2 regions of the Limnohabitans sp. TS-CS-82 genome follow, and region 1 is predicted to be linked to the other one. Evidence: riboswitches for the same ligand, from Rfam matches in the RefSeq annotation. Region 1 holds a riboswitch; the other holds the start of a gene.
The links. A riboswitch is a leader RNA that binds a small molecule or an ion and turns the genes downstream of it on or off. The one in region 1 is predicted to bind thiamine pyrophosphate.
Positions count from the first base shown of each region.

Region 2: another riboswitch for thiamine pyrophosphate. It lies ahead of C5F52_RS04845 (TonB-dependent siderophore receptor); the one in region 1 lies ahead of C5F52_RS10205 (cytosine permease).

Region 1 covers NZ_PTQX01000004.1:79,820-85,180, forward strand. Annotated here, with positions in the region: gene cysD (sulfate adenylyltransferase subunit CysD) at 1-787, shown strand, start outside; gene C5F52_RS10190 (sulfate adenylyltransferase subunit 1) at 801-2,087, shown strand; gene fdxA (ferredoxin FdxA) at 2,184-2,510, shown strand; gene C5F52_RS10200 (NAD(P)/FAD-dependent oxidoreductase) at 2,537-3,577, shown strand; TPP riboswitch at 3,601-3,703, shown strand; gene C5F52_RS10205 (cytosine permease) at 3,764-5,050, shown strand; gene C5F52_RS10210 (long-chain fatty acid--CoA ligase) at 5,085-5,361, shown strand, end outside.
Region 2 covers NZ_PTQX01000002.1:63,414-68,774, forward strand. Annotated here, with positions in the region: gene C5F52_RS04840 (TonB-dependent siderophore receptor) at 1-1,495, opposite strand, end outside; gene C5F52_RS04845 (TonB-dependent siderophore receptor) at 1,517-3,685, opposite strand; TPP riboswitch at 3,758-3,860, opposite strand; gene C5F52_RS04850 (NAD(P)/FAD-dependent oxidoreductase) at 3,884-4,924, opposite strand; gene fdxA (ferredoxin FdxA) at 4,937-5,263, opposite strand; gene C5F52_RS04860 (sulfate adenylyltransferase subunit 1) at 5,361-5,361, opposite strand, start outside.

The DNA.
Region 1 (5,361 bases):
GCTGGTCATGCTCAAGTGCGCGGAAAAAGCCTTTGGCGCTGGCCGCATTCCTTACCCACTGTTGATGATCGACACGGGCCACAACTTCAAAGAAGTGACGGACTTCCGTGACTCACGCGCCAAAGAACTCGGCGCTGAGCTGATCGTGCGCAGCGTGGAAGACTCGATGAAAAAAGGCACCGTGCGTTTGGCGCATCCCGGCGAAAGCCGCAACGTGCACCAATCGGTCACCTTGCTCGAAGCCATCGAAGAATTCCGCTTTGACGCCCTCATCGGCGGCGCCCGCCGTGACGAAGAAAAAGCCCGTGCCAAAGAACGCATCTTTAGCCACCGCGACAGCTTTGGCCAATGGCAACCCAAGGCCCAGCGCCCTGAGTTGTGGACCCTGTTCAACCACAAGTTGCAGCCCGGCGAGCACTTTCGCGTGTTCCCCATCTCCAACTGGACCGAGCTGGACGTGTGGCAATACATCGCCCGCGAAAAAATCGCGCTGCCTTCGATCTACTACACGCACAAGCGCGAAGTGGTAGACCGCCGCGGCCTGTTGGTGCCCGTGACCGAGCTCACCCCCCCCAAAGACGGCGAGACAGTGGAAATTCGTGACGTGCGTTTCCGCACCGTGGGCGACATCACCTGCACATGCCCGGTGGAGAGCGACGCGGCCACGCCTGAACAAATCGTGATCGAAACCTTGGCCGCTGATGTCAGCGAGCGCGGGGCCACACGCATGGACGATAAAACCTCCGAGGCTTCGATGGAGAAGCGCAAAAAAGACGGCTATTTCTAAGACGGTGAATTTGATGACAACAACAAATACAACTACCCAAAACGCTCTTAAATTCATCACCTGTGGCTCGGTGGACGACGGCAAAAGCACCTTGATTGGCCGCTTGCTTGTAGACACCAAAGCCGTGCTGCAAGACCACTTGGCCGGCGTGCAACGCTCAGGCGAAACCGACCTTGCGTTGTTGACCGACGGCCTCTCCGCCGAGCGAGAACAAGGCATCACCATCGACGTGGCCTACCGCTACTTCAACACCGAAGCACGCAAGTTCATCATCGGCGACGCCCCCGGCCATGAGCAATACACCCGCAACATGGTGACCGCGGCGTCTAGCGCCGATGCCGCCGTGGTGTTGGTCGATGCCATCAAGCTGGATTGGAAAAACCCAAGCCTAGAGCTGCTGCCTCAAACGCGTCGCCATTCGCTGTTGGTCAACCTGCTGCGCGTGCCCTCCATCGTGTTTGCCATCAACAAACTCGACGCGGTGGACGACCCTGCATTGGCCTACCAAAACATCGAAGCTGCGTTGCGCAAATTTGCCACTGAGGCGGGCATCCGCATCACAGCCATGGTCCCCGTGTCCGCCCTCAAAGGCTGGAACGTGGTGGACACCACCAACGCCGATCAAGCCGCTTGGTGCGGCTACACCGGCCCCAGCCTGTTGAGCATCTTGGAAGAGTTGCCCAACACGCCCGCTGAAACCGAGGTGGCTTTCAGCTTCCCCGTGCAATGGGTCGAAAAATTCCACGACTCTGGCGTGACCACCCAAGGCCGCCGCGTGTTCTGGGGTCGTGTGGCCACAGGCACCATCGAGCCAGGCCAAACCATCAAAGTCTTCCCAAGCGGCCAAACCGCGGTGGTGTCGCAAGTGCTGTCGGCCACACGCGAGCCACAAAACAAAGCCGCAGGCCACAGCGCGGGCATCGTGCTGGACCGTGAAGTCGACGTGTCACGTGGCGACTGGCTGCTGGCCGCTGAGGGAAGCCCCGAAGGCCAGCGCCAGCTCAACACCACCGTCGCGTGGATGGACGATGAGCCCTTGGTCGCTGGGCGTGTGTACTGGGCTTTGCACGGCCACCGCTGGGTGAAAGCCAAAGTGCAACGCGTGGTGCACCGCCTGAACGTCAACACCTTGGCCGAGGAAGAAGCCACCGAACTGGCCCCCAACGCCATTGGCCACGTCACTTTGGCGCTGCAAGAGCCTTTGGTGACGCTGCCGTTCAAGCAGTCGCGCATCTTGGGCGCACTGGTGTTGGTCGACACAGCCACCCACAAAACCTCAGGCGCCGTGTTGGTGAACTGAGCGCCAGCCCAGTCCCCGAGCAGAGCCGTTTAAAATCAAGGGTTTAGCGGTCAGAGGTTTGCTCTGACGCCCCCTTTTCTTACTGATTGAATTGTCATGACGCACGTTGTCACCGAAGCCTGTATCCAATGTAAGTACACCGACTGTGTGGACGTTTGTCCCGTCGACTGTTTCCGCGAAGGCCCCAACTTCCTCACCATCGACCCCGATGAGTGCATCGACTGCGCCGTGTGCATTCCCGAGTGCCCCGTCAACGCGATCTACGCCGAAGAAGACGTGCCAGACGGTCAACAACACATGACCAAGCTCAACGCCGAGTTGTCCTTGATCGGCTGGCCCAGCATCACCAAGCGCAAAGCCCCCATGGCCGACGCCGAGGTGTGGAAAGACAAGTCCGGCAAACTCGCCGAACTGCAGCGTTAAACCGCGCCCGAGCGCGCACCCGCCCCATGACGGCACAGACGATTCACACCGATGCCGTCATCGTAGGCGCAGGTCCTGTGGGCCTGTTTCAGGCCTTTCAGCTGGGCCTGCAAGACATTCGCTGTCATGTCGTGGATGCACTGCCCCACGTAGGCGGCCAGTGCGTCGAGCTGTACGCCGACAAACCGATTTACGACATTCCCGGCATTCCTGTCTGCACGGGCCGTGAATTGGTGGCGCAGCTGCAAACCCAAATTAAGCCCTTCGCTCCCACGTTTCACCTCAACCAAGAGGTGACTGAGGTGACGCACTTGGAGGATGGCAGCCTCTCGGTGCGTACCTCTGCGCAACAGCATTTCATGTGCAAAGTGTTGGTCATCGCGGCTGGGGTGGGTGCATTTCAAGCCCGCAAACTGGCTGTCGAGGGCGCACCCGCCCTAGAAGGCACGCATGTGCATTACCGTTTGGGTGATGCGTCGCGCTTTGCGGGCCAAGACGTGTTGGTGCTGGGCGGTGAAGAATCCGCCGTGGCGGGTGCACTCAAACTCACCCTCGAAGCCAAGCCCCCCCGCAGCGTCACGCTGATGCACCGCCGCGATGTGTTCACGGCTGAGCCTGTGCTGCTGCAAGCCATGCGTGACGCCATCGCCAGCGGCGCCTTGCAATTGCAAATTGGCCAGCCCACGGGCTTGCTCGCCACCGACGGTCACCTTCACACGCTGCACATTGCAACACCCGACGGCAGCGCCTTAGAGCGTCCCGTGCAGCACTTGATCGCCTTCTTGGGCCTCTCGCCCAAACTTGGCCCCATCGCCCAATGGGGCTTGGCCATGGAACGCAAGCAACTGGTGGTCAACACCGAAACCTTTGCCACCGATAGGACGGGCATCTTCGCCGTGGGTGACATCAACACTTATCCGGGTAAGAAAAAACTCATCTTGTGTGGCTTTCACGAAGCCACCCTTGCCGCCTTTGGCGCGGCAGCCATCGTGCACCCAACCCGCAAAACCTTGCTGCAATACACCACCACCTCTACAGAACTTCACCGTTTGTTGGGTATCGCTTAAAATTCGCACCGCGTCAGCAATGGCGCATTCGCTAGGGGTGTTGAAGCCGTCACCGACTTCGACTGAGAAAGTCCCTTTGAACCTGATTGAGGTAATCCTCGCGCAGGGAAGCTAGCCTTCACAGAGCAACCACTTTGAATGGGTTGCCCCAGGCCTCGCCGAACTGCCATTTACTTGAGACAAGCAATGGCAAATACACACAACACATCACTCACCCCCGTGGGTGAAGACGCGCGCGTCTTCACTGGGTTTTCTCACGCCTCGCTGTGGTTCAGCCTTGGGGTTGGCCTGCTGGTCATGCAAGTGGGTGCGTATTTGGTGCCCGCCATGGGCACGCGCGATGCGCTCATCGCCATCGTGATCGGCTCCATCGTGGGCTCGGCCTTGTTGGCGTCCACGGCCAAGCTGGGTTGCGACAGCGGCCTGTCCAGCGCAGGGCTGATGCACCGCGTGTACGGCAGCGCCTTTGCCCGCCTGCCTGTGCTGCTCAACATCGTGCAATTGATCGGTTGGACCACCTTTGAACTGGTGGTCATGCGCGATGGCACGGCAGCCATTGGTCAACGGGCATTGGGTGCCCAATTCCACATCGTTTGGCCCACCTTGCTGTGGGGCGGCGTGCTCACCCTGTTGATGACGGGCTCCATGCTCACTCTGGTGCGCCAGTTTGTCAGCCGCATTGGCTTGCCTCTGGTCATCGGCTCACTCCTTTGGTTGAGTTGGCACTTCATCGGCGTGGCGAGCGCACAAGGTTTGACCGCCTTCATGGCACGCCCCAGCGACGGCAGCATGGGCATGCTCTCGGCCATCGATTTGGTCATGGCCATGCCTGTGTCGTGGTTGCCATTGGTGGCCGACTACGCCCGTCATGGCCGCAGCGGGCGCAGCACACTCGCGGGCACATGGGTGGGCTATGCCATCGCCAATGCGTGGTGTTACGCCTTGGGCTTTTTGGTGGCCAGCGTGTCCGAACCCGGCACCGATTTGGTGATGGCCTTGTTGCTCGCACAAGGCGGTTTGCTCGCCCTCGGTTTGATCTTGCTTGATGAACTCGACAACGCTTATGGCGATGTGTACTCGGGCGCGGTGTCCGCCAACAGCCTCAAACCCACTTGGTCGACTCGCCGCTGGGGCTTGGCCTTGGCGGTGTTGTGCACGGCACTGGCCTTGGTGCTGCCCATGCACAGCTTGGAGCCTTTCTTGCTGATGCTCAGTTCGGTGTTTGTGCCGCTGTATGGCGTGATCTTGGGCCGTTGGGCCACGGTCATGCGCACGCCGGACGATGCGCTCCCCCCCAAAGTTGACCTGATCGCTGCCGCGCTGTGGCTGCTGGGCGTGGCGGTGTTTCATGCCGCCGCCACTTGGGCACCGCAATACGGCTCGGCCTTGCCCAGCCTCTTGCTGACCTTCACCCTCGCTCGCCTCACCCACAACGCCACGCATGGGGCCACGACGCGTGGCGCAAGCCAGTGACCGCTGCACTCAAACACGCACCCAAGGTTTCAACATGAACGCCCTCGTCTCAGAATTGCTTGAATTCATCGCACGCCCCACGGTGAGCGACGACGACTTCAACGCGCTCGCGCTGAAACTCTTCGCCCACCAGTTTGAACACAACCGCCCGTTTCAAAAATTTTGCCAACGCCGCGGCAAAACCCCGCGCGTGGTGAAACGCTGGCAAGACATTCCGGCCGTGCCGATCAATGCATTCAAAGACTTGACGCTCAGCTGCGTGCCGCCCGAGATCTGTGCACGCACCTTCATGACCAGCGGCACCACACGCG
Region 2 (5,361 bases), on a different contig from region 1:
CTTCGCTGTAGCTCGTATAAATAAGGTAATTCGCATCAAGCTGATGACTCAGCGCTAGCCACGGTGTTGTGACGCCGCGTTCGTCTTTCACCATCCCATCACCGTTGGTCATGATGCTGCTGCGATTGAGTTGTGTATGGCGCAGTCCCAACCAAGCCGCGGTGGTTTTGCTTAGGCTCAGGTGATCGTTGAAGGCAATTTCAGTGCTGTAGTCGCTGGCATTGGTGTTTGGCCAATATTGGGTTGCGCCACTGGGGGAGGTCAAACCACCGTTGGTGCTGTTGGTGCTGCCCAATAACGTGTCTGCCGCGGTGTAGGGCATTTGCTTGATGTAACGCTGTCGCATCACGCTGAATTTGATGTAGTGACTCAACCCGCCAATGTCTGCCTGCCCACTGAGTTCTGTGTGAACAGCTTCGGTTTGACGGCGTTCGTTGTCACTGCGAAAGTCATGGATTTGAAAATTCCCCATGGGTGCGAGGCAAAAACTTTTGGTTTGAGTGCTGCTGCAGCCAGAGGCATAGGTGAGTCTGTCATCTGCGCGCAAACGCTGTGTGCCGTACTGCGTGCGCCACATCCAGCCATCATCTAGCTGGTGTTTCAGTCGCACAGTCCCGGTGAGACCATCAAATACACCAGGTTGTGAGGTGGGCTGACGCGTGATGTTGCGTGTGCCATCCACCGTCGCTGGTAAAACAAATCGACCGTTGTTTGGGTCTGAGCCCAGCACGCTGTAAAAGTTGACGCCAATTTGTTCGTAGTGGCTTTGCTCTAACTCCCATTCCAAGCGATTGCTGCTGTTGATGCGCCAGTCCATCGCCAAGGCCAACAAGTTGCGATAGCCCCGAGTGTCGCGAATGTAGGGGTTGAGGTCCTCGTGGGCGAGGTTGATGCGGTAGCCGAAATCAGTGCCGTCACCAAAGCGCCCACCCAAATCAGCCGAGACCAAACGGTTGTCACCAGGGCCGTAGCTCAGTGTGACATCACGAATGTTTTTGCCTGAGCTAGTGGGGGCGCGTTTGACCAGGTAGCTCACTAAGCCGCCTGGTGAACTGATGCCTGATTGAACGCCACTCGTGCCTTTGAGCAATTCAAGACGCTCTTTGTTGTCCATCGCAATGATGGTTTCAGCAGAGATGGGAAGGCCTTCGCGACGGTAGTTGTAGCGGTTGTCCAGTGCGAAGCCGCGTACGCTGAGCTTGTCCCAATAGGCAGGCAGGTTGTAGCTGTCGCTGACAGAGGCGTCTAATCGAAGTGCGTCTGACACCCGCTGTGCACCGATGTCGCGCAAGGTGGCGTTGCTGATGGAGGTGACGCTGATGGGCAACTCTTGCCGAGTCACACCATCAAAGCCCGATACCAAAATGGGTGGCTCCGCAGTGATGGTGATTTCAGTTGGATTTTGTTGAGCCCAAGCCGATGAGGTGGCGGCAATACAAAGTGCAACAGCACTTTGTACGCGCGGAACTCCAAAAAACCTAGACTTACGATTCATCCTTTTGACTTTACTTGATCTTTAGAGTCGAAATTGGACGGTGGCCCTTAAAGTGCGTGGGGCTCCGGGGTAGAGGTAGTAGTGGCCAAACTGTTTGGGCGATTCCCGCCAGTAACGCTTGTCGGCCACGTTATCGATGGCCAATGTCCAAGTGGATGCCACGTTGTTTACTTTTGTATCGTAGTGGGCCGACGCGTCGAGGGTCGTCCAAGCGGGAAGCTGGATATCGCCATTGCTTTGTTCTGTGACACCACGTTTTCCTTCGTGAGACAAGCGCAGCCCTGTGCGTAAGCCTGGGACGCTGCTATAGCGGTACTCAGCCATGCCACGCAAGATGTAGGCTGGGACATTCAGAGGACGTTCGCCATTCACGGAGGTGTCAATCACTGCGTTTTGTCGCTTGGCATTTATCCATGTGAAGCCACTGCCGAGCTTCCAGTTTTGCACTGAAGTGCTTCCACTCAGTTCGAGGCCTCGATGGCGAGCTTCCCCATCCATTTGACGGTTGACTAAGCTACCGCTTGCCGGCGCATCGCCCGCGGTTGGGCGGGTGATGTCAAACCAAGTGACCTGCCAGTTGCTGGCAGTCGTTTGTCCTTTGACGCCCACTTCACGCTGGTAGCTACGCAGCACGGGAAGCGCTTGACCCGCGTTGGCGTAAGTGCCGGTTTTGTTGGGGGTGACTTCGGTTTCTATGCCCTGGCCGTAGCTGGCGTATACCGTGACGCTTTGGTCGAGGGCATGGCTAAAAGCCACCCACGGCGTTGTCACGTTGCGTGCGTCTTGAACAGGGCGACTGCCATCGGTTCTCACGCTTTGTCGGTTCATTTGGATCTGGCGCAAGCCAAGCCAAGCGGAGGTTTGTTGCGTGAGGTGTACGCGGTCTTTGAGGGCGAACTCGTTTGAGTATTCGGTTCGATTGGTTGAGGGGGGGGAGTCTGTGTATGCGTACGTTGTGTCTACTTGATTTGAATATATGTTTGCCGAGCCTACATAGTTATTGGTTTGCGTCAAAGGCATTCTGTCCAATTGTCTTTGGCGCATAAAGCTGATTTTTAGATCATGTTTTTGTTGGCCGATGACGGTCGATCCAGAGAGTTCTGTTTGGACGGCCTCATTTAATCGTCGTTCGTTTTCGCTGCGCCAATCGTAAAGATCAAAGTCTCCATTAGATTTAAAGTTGGTCGCAATTCCGTAGTTATCCGCGCCAAAAGCAAACGACAAGCGGTCATCAGTTTTTAATCGCTGTGTGCCATATTGCGTCGTCCACAACCAACCATTGTCTAAGTTGTGTTTGAAGCGGACGCTGCCTGTGAATGCATCAAATACGCCAGGTTGTGATTTAGGCACGCCAGTCTGTGATCCAGCCTGGTAGGTGAAGTTTTTTGTCCCATCCACGGTGGGCGGGAGCTGGCCGCCAAGCAGGCTATAACCATTCACACCTATTTGCTCGCGATGACTTTGCTCGAATTCCCATTCCAGTTTGCTGTTGCCATTGATGCGCCAGTCCATAGCCAAAGCTACCAAGTCGCGATGACCCTTGGTATTTTTGATGTACGGATCTAGATCTTCATGAGCCACGTTGAAGCGGTAGCCAAAGTCAGCGTTTTCGCCGAAACGCCCGCCTAAATCAGCAGCAACTGAGCGGTTGTTGCCTTGTCCGTAGCTGAGGGTGATGTTGCGAATTTTCTGCTCGGCGTTGGTTGGCGCGCGCTTGACCACATAGTTCACCAAGCCACCGGGTGCGCTGGTGCCTGCCTGCATGCCGCTTGTGCCTTTGAGCAACTCGATGCGCTCTTTGTCATCCATCGGAATCATTGTTTCGGCACTGATGGGTAAGCCTTCGCGCTGGTAGTTGTAGCGGTTGTTGAGGGTGTAACCGCGCACGCTGAGCATGTCCCAATAGGCGGGAGAGTTGTAGCTGTCGGTGACCGATGCGTCCAGGCGCAGGGCGTCAGAGACGCGTTGCGCGCCAATGTCTTTCAGCGTGGCACTGTCAATGGTGGTGGTGTTGAACGGGAGTTCGTGAGCGGGCATATCACCAAAGCCAGACACGCGTGCGGGCAGTTTGTCGGTGATGGTGATTTCGGTCGGGTTTTGTTGCGCCCAAGCGGACGCGCAAGATGCAATGCACAGTGCAACGGCCGCGCGAACGCGCGTTGCTTTCAAGAATGGCGAATGGTTTGCCATGACGTTTCCTTAAACGTTATGACAGGTCGGCTGACTTTGAAACGAGTGTGTGCTCTGGTGAGTGAAGAGCCTCGTTGTAAGACCAAGCTTCCCTGCGCGAGGATTACCTCAATCAGGTTCAAAGGGACTTTCTCAGTCGAAGTCGGTGACGGCTTCAACACCCCTAGCGGATGCGTTATTGCTAACGCAGTGTGAATTTTAAACGAGTCCGAGCAAGCGGTGCAGCTCGGTCGATGTTGTCGTGTATTGCAACAGGGTCTTTCGTGTGGGGTGCACGATGGCGGCTGCACCAAAAGCGGTGAGAGTGGCTTCGTGGAAGCCACACAGGATGAGCTTTTTCTTGCCAGGGTAGGTGTTGATGTCGCCCACGGCAAAGATGCCCGGCACATCGGTGGCAAAGGTTTCGGTGTTGACCACCAGTTGCTTGCGCTCCATCGCCAAGCCCCAGTTGGCAATGGGGCCGAGCTTGGGCGAGAGGCCCAAGAACGCCACCACTTGCTGTGCCGAGCACTCGATCGTTTGACCATCTGGCGTCGCCACTTGCACGGCGTGCAGTTGGTTGGATGTGTTCAGCAAGGCGGTGGGTTGGCCGATTTGCAGTTGCAGCTTGCCGCTGGCCACCGCATCACGCATGGCTTGCAGCAGCAAGGGCTCGGCGGTGAACACATCGCGGCGGTGCATCAGGGTCATGCTGCGTGGTGCTTTTGTTTCGAGCGTGAGTTTCAACGCCGCCGCAACGGCAGACTCTTCGCCACCCAACACCACCACGTCTTGGCCCGCAAAGCGTGAGGCATCACCCAAGCGGTAATGCATATGCGTGCCTTCGAGTTCTGCGGCACCTTCTACGCTCAGCTTACGCGCTTGGAATGCGCCCACGCCTGCGGCGATGACCAGCACCTTGCAAACAAACTGTTGCTTGGCCGAGGTGCGCACCGAGATGAGGCCATCGTCTAAACGCTCAACCTCGGTCACCTCTTGGTTGAGGTGAAAGGTCGGCGCAAAAGGTTGGATTTGGGTTTGCAGCTGCGCCACCAACTCACGGCCTGTGCACACAGGGATGCCTGGAATGTCGTAAATCGGTTTGTCGGCGTACAGCTCCACGCACTGGCCGCCCACATGGGGCAGGGCGTCAATGATGTGGCTGCGAATGTCTTGCAGGCCGAGTTGAAAAGCCTGAAACAGGCCCACTGGGCCTGCGCCCACGATGACGGCATCGGTGTGAATCGCGGAGGCCGTCATAGGACGAGGTGCTTAGCGCTTGAGTTCGGCGAGTTTGCCGTTTTTGTCTTTCCATGCGTCGGCATCAGCCATTGGCGCTTTGCGCTTGGTGATGCTGGGCCAGCCGATGAGCGACAGCTCAGCGTTGAGCTTGGTCATGTGTTCTTGGCCTTCTGGCACATCTTCTTCGGCGTAGATGGCGTTCACAGGGCACTCAGGGATACACACAGCGCAGTCGATGCACTCGTCTGGGTCGATGGTGAGGAAGTTAGGGCCTTCGCGGAAGCAGTCGACGGGACAAACGTCCACACAGTCGGTGTACTTACATTGGATACAGGCTTCGGTGACAACGTGCGTCATGACAATTCAATCGATGGGTAAAAAGACGGCGCAACACACATGTGTTGCGCCAAGCCTATGATTTTAAACGGGATTCAATTCAGGGCTTTGAGCTGGCT